One region of the uncultured Candidatus Kuenenia sp. genome, then DNA from elsewhere that is predicted to be linked to it. Evidence: riboswitches for the same ligand, from Rfam matches in the RefSeq annotation. Region 1 holds a riboswitch; each other region holds the start of a gene.

Region 1 (4,698 bases):
CAATTTGCCGGAGGACCGTCAAATAAACCATCCATGATCGCTTTAAGATAAAGCGCCGTGCCGCCGACAACAATAAAGGGTTTTTCCTGTTCATAAAGATTATTCGTGATGATTTCAAAGTCTTTTATATAATTTCCCACACTGTATTCTTCCCACGGTTCCCTAATATCTATTAAATAATGGGGAATTTTGGTTCTTGTCTCAGCGCATGGCTTTTCCGTCCCAATATCCATGCCACGATAAATTAGCATAGAGTCGGCGGAAACAATCTCTGCCCCGGTTTTTTCAGCTATTTTCAGGGCTATTTGCGATTTTCCACTGGCAGTGGGGCCGGTTAGTATGCAGATTGTATGTGACATAAAATTTTTATTTTCTGTTATCAAAAGCCAGGATGTTTTTATTATATTTTTTAGGGGACAGCCGTAACAGCATTATACAAAATGATTTATAATAAGCAAAATAAATGTAATTCCGGCTTGTTCCCAAAATTCGTTCTTCTAGTTCCTACGCCCTGCGTCACATCAAAGTAAAGGCCATCGAATAATATGAAGCCTGTGCCACCAGACATAAAGCGTCTTGAATTCACACCTCTCCCACGGTAATTAATCAACCTGGGTACTTTCTGACAAAAAAAACACTTTAAGAGTTCTGACATTAAGAGCAATAACCGAATAAAGTTGCTACCAAACCCAGCCTAATTTAAAATTCCGTACCCTTTGCCATTTTTGCATTGTCTGATCCTCTGTTTTTCTTTAACGGGTCAAAAAAATTGTTTGAGGTAATTGCTGCTACATTTTGCATTCCATTTCCCATTACCGTTGCTATTTTCGAGGTGCAAACCATTTCGCATGCCGGCATGGAGCATAAATTGAGGATGCCGAAGATGATCACACCACAGAGGATTGTCCCTTTAACAAATCCTAATACCGCGCACAATACATTATACCAACCGCCCATTTTCAAATTGTCGACCATGTTTTTGGGAAAATCTGAAATAATTGTGGTTATAAGCGCTGCAAGGCCGAACAGGATGAAATAACTCAATACATTGTGCAATGAAACCGAAAACACATTGCAGAAGATGTTGCTTATGACTGCATGGTAAAAAAGCGCCACACAAAAAGAGAGAAACAAACTACAGATTCTAAGAATTTGGCATATTGGTCCGTCAACAAAGCCAAAAATCACTGAAATACAAAGGACTACAGATAGTATTATATCAATCCAATTCATTTATAAAAATCCCCTCTGAACTCGCCAAAATGGTATTGCTAATTCAAAGCGTTTAAAATTTCCCGGCACATTTTATTATAGGAATACAATGAAAGGACAAAATGGATTCTGAGGATAATTTCCTCTTTTTTTGCTGTTTCGGGATTTGAACAATACTGTAAATATTGAGCGTGTATAATACTCACCTGTACATCCTCCTGAAACGGGTTTGATGCAATGGATTGTTTTAAGGCTTGTTCTGCGGCAGAATAATTTGAAATGAATAAATACATTTCCCCCAGTTTGTTGAGGATTATTACTTCCTGCGGATTCAATTCAGAAGCCCGTTTCAGAAGCATGATAGCCTCATTGCTATTCCCTAATTGGGCGTAAAGACTTCCCAGATTAAACATTGCCTTTACATAATGAGGGTCTTTTCCCAAAACAAGCTCATATTCTCTTATCGCATCGTCAAACATGTCATGTGTATCATAGAGAACTGCCAGGCAGAAATGCGGAAAAATGGCATCAGGGTAGCGTGCGATAGTCTTTTTATATTGTTCTATTGCTCCGTTGTAGTTACCTTCCAATTCCAGAATTTTAGCAATATTAACCAGCGCCTCAATATTTTCAGGATTTATTGTTAAGGCTTTTTTGTACATTTGTTTTGCGCTGGCAAACCGAAACATTTTTTCATAAACATAGCCAAGATTGTTAAGTGTTTCTGCGTTATCAGGTTCTAATGAGGCTGCTTTTTGCAGATAATGGAGCGCCTCGCCGTAATCGTTTCTGGCAAGGTAGATAAATCCCAGTTTTACATAGGCGTCAGTGAAGGCACTATCACTCTTAAGGCTTTGTTTGTAAGCATCTATTGCTTGTTCCGAATTGGGGAAAAGGCGGTCATATTTTTTCCCTTCCGCAAACAATTTTCGTGCTAATATTTTCTTGTTCATTGTGGTAGACATGATAATAGAGTAGTAAAAAAATTTACCGAAAAGTATGCAGCATACTTGCTGCCGTACCGGTATGATTTGATAGTATTCAGCAGCATATTAAAATCATTTTGCGGAAAAACCTCCTTTCATCAAAAGAAAAAGACCCGGGGCAGATATTGGCATCTTACGTCCGGGTCTTAGTTACACAATGAGAAGGTAAATACCTTATTATTTAAAGTTCATAGATCGGGTATTGCCGGATTCATTGTTACCGCCGCAATACCCGCGATAAAGCATACAAAAGCTATGCAAGATATGTTGTGAACATTAAATAAACTCTTTTACCGACTGAATTTGGCGACCTGGCATTCTTCTTTCCTGAAGACCCATGGCTTTGCGTCCCAGCCTCACAATTGGTTTGCCTTTTTTCAAATTGTTTTTGTTTTTTGTTACATTATATTTTTTTACAAGTATGTTTCATCTCCTTATCTGATAGTTGCAGTTATTGGAAGTAATCGGTAAACAATCGTAACGATTTAGTCTTTTGAAAAAGTAAAAACGCCGTTCCCAGATTCCGGCTTGAGAACCAGGGCTGAATCCGCTTGCCTTTGGCAGCGGCTTTGTTCCGTTGTATATGCTAGTCCGGTTGGATTTTAAAAATAAAAAACCAACGGCTTTTGTTTTTACCCACCCCTTAGTCCTCTCCGGGAAGGGGATTGCGGGAGGTTCTCCCAAGAGAGGACTTTCCCAATTTCCCTTATTGGCAGAACAAACGTTTACGCTTGTCATCGCAATGCCAGGCAAGTATGCCAGGTCTACCACAGGGGCAGGGGTGGGGTGGAGGTTGTTTTTTCACCAAAAAATCGTAACACTTTAGTCTTTTGAAACTGGAGATAATTATTTGTAGTGCAACTAGGTTAGTCGCATTGTCTTGAACATATACTATGCCTTATCGCACTGCTTTTTTTTGGTGCGACGAACCTCGTAGCACTACATTGTTGTAGTTTTTCAAAAGACTAAAGTGTTACAAAAAATCTGAAACAATTACACACTAAATATCCTTCTCTCCTTCAACCATAAAAAAAGACCCATGGCAGATTTAATATCTGACGCATGGGCCTTAGCATTTTTTTTACTTTGCAAAAAATAAAATAGCTTTACCTTTTAACAAAGCAAAAGTTCCTTTTACGCTAAATCTGGCAACCTGGCATTCTTCTTTAAGAAAGACCCATGGCTTTGTGTCCCAACCTCACGATTGGTTTACCTTTTTTCAAAATTGTCTTGTACTTACCCGTAGCTTCTATCACAAACAAAAAAGCAAATCAAGCAAAAAACTATAATGCTTTTATTGTCAGGGAATTAATTCCTGTAAACAGAGTACATTATACCATTCTTGTTTAGTAAAAATGTTATAGCGCCATCCCGATGTGTTTGAGTTGTTACGACATGGTAATCATTTAATGTATTGGTTGTCATGTGGGACACCGTATTATGCTGCGAGTTGATAAAGGCATATGACGGCTGAACCCTATTGATAAACTGCGGCAGGTTTACTGAATAAGAGCCGTGATGCGGTATCTGCACAATGTCTGACCTGATGGCCTGCTGTTCTGATAAGAGTGTGTTTATCCCTTGCTTTTGAATATCACCACATAAAAGAATGGAATGCCCGGAATATTCAATCTTCACTACGCAGGAATTATCATTTGTTGATAAAGAAGATGAAGGGGAAAAAGAGGGATGGAGTATCTTTATCGTTACGGGTTCAAAACCTTTTATCTCTAATCCATGGGAAAGCGCAGCGGTATGAATATTTTTTTTATGGAGACGTTCGTGTATTATACGGCCTGTTTCCGATTGGAAAAAATATGGTTGTGAATACACTCGTTTTACGTTGAATCTTTCGATGATTGAAGGCAAACCGCTCCAGTGATCATTGTGTTCGTGGGATAAAATTACCAGGTCGATTTTTTTGATTTTTTCACTCCATAAAAAAGGCGCGACGATTTGTTTTCCCACATCATAATTGTGCCATGTACCTGCATCGTACAGGATGTTTTTCCCGTTGGGGAATTGAATAAACAGGGCAGCGCCATGCCCAACATCTAAGCAGGTCACTTTTAAAGCATGTGGCCTGGATTTTATTATACCGGAGAAGGTGAGAACATTAGCGCTTATCAGCCCCCATAGTACAATATGAAGATAGTGTATTGATAAATACGTGCGATAAAGAAGGAAGAAGAGCAGCAAATAATAGACGAAAATCCCTGTTAAAGAAGGCCCAATCACATAAAAATGGGAATACGGCAGGAAAGACAACGTTGAAACAATTGATTCCAATGCGATATCAGTGGCAGACGCCAGCCATGCAAAAACCGAAGCGAATGGAGGAAATATGGTCCCGAAGAATAACAAAACAATCCCGCTGACAATGATAATCCAGAATAAGGGAAACACTATGATGCTTATTACGGATACGTATGGCGTGAAAAGATGAAAGTAATATGCGGTGAGTGGCAGGGTGGCAATCCACGCTGCCAGAGAGACGCAA
Region 2 (4,698 bases), on a different contig from region 1:
TCGCTGAATAGTTACTATTTTTAACTGCGGCGGTAAATAACAATTGTACATGCGCCTTAAGTTTTGGAATATTTATAATAGCATCAACATCTAACGCCTTTCCGGAAACCGTTAAGTTAAAGGTCTTTGTCCCGCATTGCGCTTTTACCCTGCGTGCGTTATCAAGCTCGACAATGTCGATTCCATGTTTTTCCGCAAATGTATCAAGCTTCAGACGTCTGACAATCTTTGACACTGCCCCAAAAGCAGGACTGTCTCCAATTATTGGCGTTGCTCCAAATTCTAATAGTTTTTCCGCTATTCCCTCGATAACAAGCGGGTGGGTGACCGTACAATCGCCATAGTTACTTTCTTTCAAAAAGTTCGGTTTCAGGAGCACTTTTGCCCCTTTATTTATTACATTGCCAAGGCCGCCAAAAAAGTCAAACGTTTGCGCAAGAGCAATAGAAATCTTTTCCTTGTCATAGACCTCGCATCGAACAACTGAAACCTTTGTTATCTTTAACATGAAATAAAGATTAGATAGTTTATGGGGACATTTTTACCGGTTACCATGCGGCTATTTACGGAAGGATAGGTAATAAAATACCTCATAAATTAAGAACTCTCAATAGGTTGAGGTAAACACCTCCCCTGCTCCCTTTATTAATGTGGAATACTGTACAGTCGGCAAATTGCAGATTATGGACGGTGGAAGGTAGAAATTATTATAAAAAACACAACTTATTGAGAAGTTACATAAATTACTCTTATTGTGATGAATTATCCTATACTATACTCAAGGGGTTCACAAAATGTGATTTAAGAAATGCTATAACTATTTATGTCAACAAAAGTTGAATCTAATTTTAGAAATCCCTATTTGTGAGCTCTTACAGTATAATTCCCTATGGATTTCCCATGTAGTTTATTATTTTTTTGCTTGCAATAGTATATTATTTTATCGCTATTCTCAGGGTATTCAAGTCATTCTTCTTTTTATTCCTTTTGATAGTTTTTTGAGTAACTATTCAACGTAATATATTAAATTGCAGAAACACGACTCGTTACCAAAAACCCCTGTTTGGGAATGCCTGCATTTGCGTTGCGCTCAGACAGCTTGATGGGTAGCACTGATAATCTTGTTTGTCAGTAAAATTGCTTCAACTCATAACAACACGGACAAACAGAGTTTGTCCGTGCCACCTATTACGATGAATTTTATTGTTCTTCTTTCGAGAACCTTATTTGTTGTAACACTTTAGTTTTTTGAAACCGTAGGGGCGAAGCATTTGCATGTTTGGGCATGAACGCATGTATGCCAGTTATTGCAAATGCTTCGCCCCTATATCGTGCGGCAAGACAATGTTATTATTGGAATTTTTCAAAAAATTAAAATGTTAGTATTTGTTTGACCATATTTATGGACAAGTTCCTAGGCGAAAACGTCAACATTTTTACCAACACCATCAGGATTAGTTGCTCCCTTATCTGTCCGCACACTTTCAGAATCCCCAATAAGCTTTAAAATTGTAGCGCCTTCCGTTTTCATTGACTCCATGGCTTGTTTTGCCATAACCACGTTATTCGACATGCTTTGCGCAAGATTTGTCAACGTATTATCCATAATAATCTCCTTTTCACCTCCTAAGTGATATCAAATTTTGACCAAACTATCTTATCGGCAGCAGCTTTTATTACTAATCAACCCTTTTTAATAGTCTGCAACATTCCCAAAAGGAAAAGCCTCCCAACCTCTCTTTCAAGAGGTTGGGAAAGGTTTTTTCCTTTCTCTACGATACCTCTAACCGAATAAAATCTTTGATTAACCATTCAAATTTAATCTCAATCCTACGATTGTTCATTAGCGTCGATTTTTCCCTTTTCCCTTGTCCTTGCCTTTATCGCCATCATCATCGTCTTCGTCTTCATCGTCGTTGTCATCGTTTTTTCCCTTCTTACTTCCCTTCACCTTAACGGTATCGCTTCCCTCGAATTTTGTACCATCTGATAATTCCCCTGTAATGGTAAATTCAACACTTTGTGATTCACTTGTTTTTAAATCTAAACCAACTTCTAAATCACTTATATTAAACTTGACCTTAAGTTTATTCTTTTTTTCATCACAATCAATTGCAACAGCACCTTCACACACTACTGTTTCACATACTATATCTTCGATATTATGCGTGGAAGGTAGTTTTATATTGGCAATAAACTTACCGTTACTATTAAGATTTATCGTCTTTGACTGGAAGCTCACATATGCCTCTATTACAGAAGGCGTCTCGACTGGTGTTGATGTGGGAGTTGCAGAAGGTTCTGTTGGCGTTGCCGCAGGCGTGGCAAATGACGTTGGTGTAGGCGTTATTTCGGCATCAGTAATCAAACCTCCCGGAACCAGCAATTCAACATCATCCCCGGATATCTCTGCCGAAACTTCCAAAACAGAGGTTGAGTATGGCGCAACAGTTGCGGTAGGCGTCACAACGGGCGAGGTGGTTGCAATTGGAGATGCCGTTGCAACAGGAGTTGGAGAACCTGCCGGCAAAGGAGAAGCAACGGCAATGGGAGAAGGCGTTGGGGTTCCTGTAGGGGAAGCCTTTTCGTTAATAACGACGCTTACAATCTCCACTTTATCGCCTGATTGAAGAACAAGGGCCATATCCTCCAACGCAATTCCCTCTTCAATCTCAAATGGAAATTCATATGGCTTTGCGATATCGTTCACTTCTGTTTCAATTACCAAGGCACATGTTTTATTGGCATACAGTAGTGTATCAAGATGTATTAAATTGGATATTGATAATTTTACTTTTCCATTTTTGTTTATTTCAACACTTGCATCTAATTTGTCTCCATCAAAAGCGCTTGAATCACTGACGGTAAGGCTGGTTTTATAAAGGGTATCCGCTCCAGCCCCCTCCACTACAAACGACAAATAAATACCTGTAAATACAATCGTCCATACACTTAAAACTAATTTCCTTTTCATCATTTTACTCCTTTCCAAAAAAAATTTCTCTAACAAAAACAACAATTTTATACCCATTGTAAAATAAAAAAACCCAAGACAATATGCCACATATGCCTTGGGTTTTGGGTTATCTTAAAAGCCTATTGAAATCTTGAACCTAATCAATAAAGCATCACATTTTATAAAAGGGATTCAACCGTAAGTTTATAGCTAAACCTTTTACAAACAAAATACTTACCGGCTCAGCGCCTGATCAATAAACAGCTTTTACACCATTATAGGTGGCAACCTGGCATTCTTTCCAAAAAATAAGACCCATGGCTTTGCGTCCCAACCTCACGATTGGTTTGCCTTTGTATGCACACTTTTACCAAAATACATTAATTAGTCAAGAAAATTATCGCGGTTTGGCAAAAAAAATATTTTAAAATATTTGTAACTCTTTAGTCTTTTTAAAAAGACTTTAACTTTTATGTTTACAACACACATTCCGACACCGAGGGAGGATGTGTGCAGTAAGCATAGCAACAGTTCAGCCGGTTTGAAATGTATGTGGAATACAACTTGGTTAAGAAATATTTACGGTCTCACTCGAAACCACTGGCTGGCTAATAGTACCGGTTTGATCTCTGTAACCACAAAAAAGTCACACTGCTTAACTCCTTATTGTAAACCTCTATCATCCCCCTTTTCTCATGAATGCTCAATCTGTGTAGATTTTTTTTAAGCCATTCGTTCTCCACCTTCAATTTCCTTATTTGCCGATACAACTCATCTATTACTTTCTCCTTCTCTCCGACTAACTTCGCCTCCTTCTCCTGAAATATCCCACCTAATCCTTCTATCGCTCGTTTACGCCATTTTGCTATTTGCGTCCTATGCATTTCGTACTGTGATGACAACTCTGCTAGCGTTTTTTCATCCCTGATCGCTTCTAATGCCACTTTTGCCATAAATTCTGTATTAGAACTCTTTCTCATTTTTCAGACCTCCATTGTTATTCTATCCTACCCAAAATGCATCTTAACTACTGGTCTGAAAATGCCAGTCAATTATAGTTCGCAAAGATATCTGCAGCGGTTGATGAACTCTTAACGAAAACAATACGGCGCAATGGCAACCAGCTTGTTGAAAACCAAACAGCGTTTACTCCCCATAGCCTTGATTGAAATGTTATGCACTTGTTTTATTAAATGAGTGGACTTTATTTTCAATTCTGTTTTTTCCGCTCGCTTTTATTGTGTACATGAGATTATCAGCTTCTTTTATTAATTCATTCAATTTGCAAGATTCGGAGCATGTGACAAGGCCTATGCTAAAAGTCACCGGCCAATTATTTTCATGCACCATATCTAAAAGAGCATGTCGTAATTTATTTAAAGCTGTAATAGCACTTTGAGCATTTGTTTCTGGCATTAGAAGTGCAAATTCATCACCTCCGAGTCTCGATACTGTATCAATTGATCGAATGTTTTCTTTTATTGTGCCAGCAACTACTTGCAAGAGTTTATCACCGGCACTGTGACCAAGGGTATCATTTACCTGCTTAAAATTATCGATATCAATATAAGCAAGTGACAATGTGTGAATAAATCTTGCAATTCGTTCTATTTCTTTTGTAGCTATTTCATAAAAAAAACGCCTATTAGCCACTCCCGTTAAAAAATCGTTTCGCGCCATAGATTTTTCCTTATTTAACAGATTTCTGACTTTGTCAATGGAGGAGGTAACAATTAAGAAGA
Region 3 (4,698 bases), on a different contig from region 1:
CGGTTTTTTTAAAGAGAATACCGAACCGCAGAACAAGGAATATCGAATATTGGGAGCATACCAGATTTTTTGTAAAATGCCATTAGCGGGGGAGGAGAAGAATAGTAACATAAGCATCCAGCTTGAGGTCAATGTACAAGTAGTTAACCAAAAATCGAGAATGTTCCCATTCCAAACAGGGATTTTGTGATTTTGGGCATTGGAATTTTACCGCAGTACACGGCTCCATTATACGCATAAACGCGTAGATTCAGGTTGCAAACTAATGTCATTAAGTTAAGGATATTTGATTAAAAACAACCCCCTTTATCCCCCTAGTTTAAGGGGGACTTTTCTGGCAGATTGCTTAACTTAATGACATTGGGTTGCAAACACGAACCCGCCGGTGTTTTTTCAAAAAACTAAAGTGTTACATTTTTTGTATTATCCTGTCGTTTTTTGATTTTCCCGTTAATGTTTAACCCGGTATTTTTCCGGGATTCCACCGCTTAAAATGGCTTCTTCTATTGCGCCGGATTCCACTGGGAGTATTTCATCTATTTCTTTCAGCCGGACTGCATACCACACATTTGGCCAGATCAATCCCCCTGTTTTTTTTAATTCCTTTAATCCTTCTTCGGATAATTCATTCTCTTGTACCTTATTCCACCCTTTTGTTGAATATTCAGCAAAATAGCCTTCGGTATATCCCGTGGAAGTAAAATGTTCCTTTGTGCCATAAACAAATTCAACCTCATCGGGCTTGGCCTTTATTCCTCTTTCTTTAAGCCAAAGGATAACGTCCTCCTCTATATAATTATAAAATCTTTGTTTAGCGTCTTTTAGGTGTTTTTCAGGATTAAGTATCATCGTTTCTCCTTTCTTGATAATCGAATTTAAAGTAGGGGCGAAGCATTTGCCATAAATTGTCACAAATGTGTGCATACCCAAACTGGCAAATGCTTCGCCCCTACAATTTAAATATGGTAAGCGTTCTCTCTTTATAACAAAAAAAGGGGGTACTATTCAAAAAGAATATTGCATCCTTTTCTTTTTTCGTCTGAAAAATCCGGAAAATCATTACGGTGCTATGTAGGTATCAGTACCATTCCCCGTACCGGAATAAATATCATCATACGTTGAACCATTGTAATATCCGCAGGTGGTAGTGCCCTTCCATTCCACATGACCATCGAGGTACAGCACATTTTGCCCGGTTTCATTATGATTGCTAGAAAGACCACTTGTGGAGGTTCCTTGTTTATCCGCTGCCAGCGCAACACCAGGATCATCTGCTGCTGTGTGATTATCATCATAACCATAACTACAAGTAGCCTCGCTAAATGTTGTATTGGCAGTTGTAATTGTATCTGCAGGTTTTAATCCTAAAATGGCATCCTCTGTCACATCACTATCACTTGGGCAACGAAATATTTTTCTGTCAGTAATATATGTATTAAACAATTGTCCCAAGGAAGTCATACCTGTACCCTTATTGGGAAAAGCTTCACCATTATCATTGGCAAACATATTCAGCGCCAGTCCAATCTGTTTCAAATTTGATGCGCATTGCGTCTTTCGTGCCGATTCACGCGCCTTACCAAGCACCGGCAGCAGTATACCGGCAAGGATGCCGATAATGGCAATTACCACCAGCAGCTCAATCAGGGTAAAACCCGCATTCCTCCACTTTCTAAGTTTTAACATTTGTACTCTCCCATTAAAAAAAGTTGTTTAAGACAACACCATCACAAAATACATCGAATCGGCGCCTAAACGTAAAAAATATACTCATCACTTATCTTCGTGTTAAAAAAATGCCACCGTTCGTATATCTCAATCTGTTTTTTTACCTTATTTATTCAAAAAAAAAAGACCCAAAACCATAGTAATGCAAAAGGCTTGGGTCTTTATTATAATGCACGTTTACCAGAAGCACTTTGTTAAGATTTCCCGATAATTTTCTATAAGTCTTAAGCATTTTCAGTATTATGCGCTACAATCTGCTTGTGATCTCTGCAATATAGTGAAAGCGTAATGAATGGCCCGAAAATTCTTATCCTTCTCACAAAGTGCGAACAGCTCAATTCGGCAACCTGGCAATCTTTACGTATAAAGAACTCACGCTTAAGACCCATGGCTTTGCGTCCCAAACTTGCGGTTGGTTTGCCTTTTTCAATCGATGAAATATTCGGCGGTACTGTACCACAAAGAAAATAAATGTCAATTATTATTTCCCTTAAGATAGAGCAAAAACATTTTTTCCCGGTATTATACTATTACGGTGTATAAACCTTTCGTGTATTATGGTTAAAATCTTTTTGGTTACGGAGTTGCGGAGCTTTTGTTATATTTAATTTTGTATTCATGCCATTGCAGGTATTTTGTTATACTTATGCAAAAAGTAAATGGGAAGAATGGCCTTTTTTTCGTTATCACAATAAAGAAAAAACAATATCGCTGGAAATTTTTTCGTAATAAGATATACACTGCAAATAAACAAAGAGTCGTTTATTCCCTATAATAAAGTATGGGAGGTTGATATAACATGCGTGAAGCAATGTTTTATGAAAAACTCGGCGATTGTAAGGTAAAATGCCACCTTTGTAATCATACATGTGTGATTACTGATGGCAAAAGAGGCATTTGCCATGTCAGGCAAAACTTCGGGGGGACGTTATATTCTCTCGTGTATGGAAAACTTATTTCGGAAAACATAGACCCGATAGAAAAAAAACCATTCTTTCACTTCTATCCTGGGTCAACTTCTTACTCTGTAGCAACGGCTGGGTGTAACTTCAGATGTCTTAATTGCCAAAATTATGAAATATCACAACTCCCCAAAGATTCAGACACGATACCCGGCAAAGAGGTGCCGCCGGAAAAGATTGTTGAAGACGCCCTGGAGTATAACTGTAAAAGCATTGCCTACACCTATACAGAGCCCACTATTTTTTTTGAATATGCGTATGAAATTGCACAATTGGCCTCTTCAAGGTCAATTATGAACGTGTTCGTAACGAATGGATACACGACGTATGAGGCTTTGTCAACTATACAACCCTGTCTTCATGCGGCAAATATCGATTTGAAAAGTTTTTCCGACGAAACGTATAAGAGGATTTGCGGGGCAAGACTTGAACCCGTGCTGAATTGTATTCGTGCTTATAAAGAATTGGGCATCTGGATAGAAATAACCACCCTTATCATTCCCGGAATTAATGACTCCGACTCGGAATTAAAACAGATTGCCGGATTTATCAGGAGTGTAGGACCTGAAATCCCCTGGCATGTTAGTCGCTTTTATCCAAGATGCCGGTTGCCCGATACACCGCCTACTCCTGTTGAAACATTGAGAAGAGCGCGTACGATTGGTTTGGAGGCGGGACTGCGTTACGTTTACGAAGGCAATGTCCCCGGCGAAGGGGGAGAAAATACGTATTGTTATCAATGCAATAAAATGCTCATCAAAAGATATGGCTACCAAATCCTTGAAAATAATATTACCAATTCAAAGTGTTCGAAATGTGGTGCAGTTATTGACGGTATTGGCATGTGATGTTTTACGCAAAAAGTCCCTGAAGGTAATACGGTATATGCCTTAAATAGTGAATGATACATCATTTTGTGAAAATGTTACTCATTTTTTGTGTTGCTTCTTTTTTTCAAACAGAACAGGAGAGTGTATGATAAAGTTCAAAAATATATTATGTCCTATAGATCATTCCGAATGTTCTTACCTTGCTTTAAAATATGCGGTTTCTCTGGCATTAAAAGATGAAGCAAAGTTGTATATTATGCATGTAATCGATACCCGTGCATATGATACGGAAATATACAAATTTAGTCCGTACAACCTTGATGAGGCAACGATGGCAAAAATTCACGCCGATCTGTTAAAAAGTCTTCCGGAGGGCACTACCGATTTGTTAGAAGTGGAAACAATTGTTGAAAAGGGGATACCTTTTAACGAAATTGTCAATAAGGGCGAAAAGCTGGAGATGGATATCATTGTAATTGGTACTCACGGCAGGAGCGGCCTCGCCCATGTTATGATGGGAAGTGTGGCGGAAAAGGTTGTACGCAAGGCGCCATGCCCCGTGCTTACGGTAAGAATTCGTCCATCCGCCAACGTTGTCTGAAAAAGCATGCCTACTGTGGCAGGATCTTGTGAATAAAAAAACCATTGCAGCACATGAACATGAATACGTTCTTTGCCGCAATGGTTTTTAAAAAATGATGCCTTTCAAGAGGAAGATTTAACACTTTTGCTTAACGTCATTAAACTTCCTTCCCGTTTGGGGACGCCTGCGAATGCCAGGATAATACTTATACAGAATAACTTCCCGTATGCCTGTCGTGTAATTCACTGATTTTGGATTTATTCCAATTGGATACACGGCTGTAATACCCCACAATTCTTGTTATCCCGTAAAGGCGCGTGGTATTTCCTGTTTCGAGTGAATCTATTACATAGCCCAAATCTTGTCTGATAACCGCATCGATACTGATTGAATATGCACATTCTGCCCTGTGGTTGATAATCTTTATCGAATGTTCTTCCGGTGAATCGCCTTCTATATCGCCATCTATTTCCAGGAAGTCATGCTGCTCAATCGCCTTATCAAAAGCACTCAGTTTTTCTTCTATTATTAATTGTACCTCTTCTCCATCGCATATAACATGCTTTGCTTCAGGTATTTCTAATACTGCTGTTGT

Evidence for each region. Region 1 has a riboswitch for cyclic di-GMP ahead of QZT26_RS03820 (tetratricopeptide repeat protein). Riboswitches for the same ligand answer to the same signal wherever they lie in the genome.
Region 2: another riboswitch for cyclic di-GMP. It lies ahead of QZT26_RS01120 (hypothetical protein); the one in region 1 lies ahead of QZT26_RS03820 (tetratricopeptide repeat protein).
Region 3: another riboswitch for cyclic di-GMP. It lies ahead of QZT26_RS09765 (type II secretion system protein); the one in region 1 lies ahead of QZT26_RS03820 (tetratricopeptide repeat protein).

The regions. Positions count from the first base shown of each region.
Region 1 is NZ_CAADGZ010000013.1:15,948-20,645, reverse strand. Features, by position in the region: gene miaA (tRNA (adenosine(37)-N6)-dimethylallyltransferase MiaA) at 1-359, opposite strand, end outside; gene QZT26_RS03825 (CvpA family protein) at 700-1,233, opposite strand; gene QZT26_RS03820 (tetratricopeptide repeat protein) at 1,272-2,165, opposite strand; cyclic di-GMP riboswitch class I at 2,501-2,580, opposite strand; gene QZT26_RS03815 (hypothetical protein) at 2,794-3,024, shown strand; cyclic di-GMP riboswitch class I at 3,343-3,422, opposite strand; gene QZT26_RS03810 (DNA internalization-related competence protein ComEC/Rec2) at 3,507-4,698, opposite strand, start outside.
Region 2 is NZ_CAADGZ010000003.1:28,367-33,064, forward strand. Features, by position in the region: gene QZT26_RS01110 (DUF362 domain-containing protein) at 1-508, opposite strand, end outside; gene QZT26_RS01115 (hypothetical protein) at 1,415-1,606, opposite strand; gene QZT26_RS01120 (hypothetical protein) at 1,844-2,977, opposite strand; cyclic di-GMP riboswitch class I at 3,237-3,318, opposite strand; gene QZT26_RS01125 (hypothetical protein) at 3,565-3,936, opposite strand; gene QZT26_RS01130 (GGDEF domain-containing protein) at 4,130-4,636, opposite strand.
Region 3 is NZ_CAADGZ010000056.1:9,657-14,354, reverse strand. Features, by position in the region: gene QZT26_RS09770 (hypothetical protein) at 451-849, opposite strand; gene QZT26_RS09765 (type II secretion system protein) at 1,060-1,686, opposite strand; cyclic di-GMP riboswitch class I at 2,067-2,160, opposite strand; gene amrS (AmmeMemoRadiSam system radical SAM enzyme) at 2,528-3,538, shown strand; gene QZT26_RS09755 (universal stress protein) at 3,666-4,121, shown strand; gene QZT26_RS09750 (anaerobic ribonucleoside-triphosphate reductase) at 4,309-4,698, opposite strand, start outside.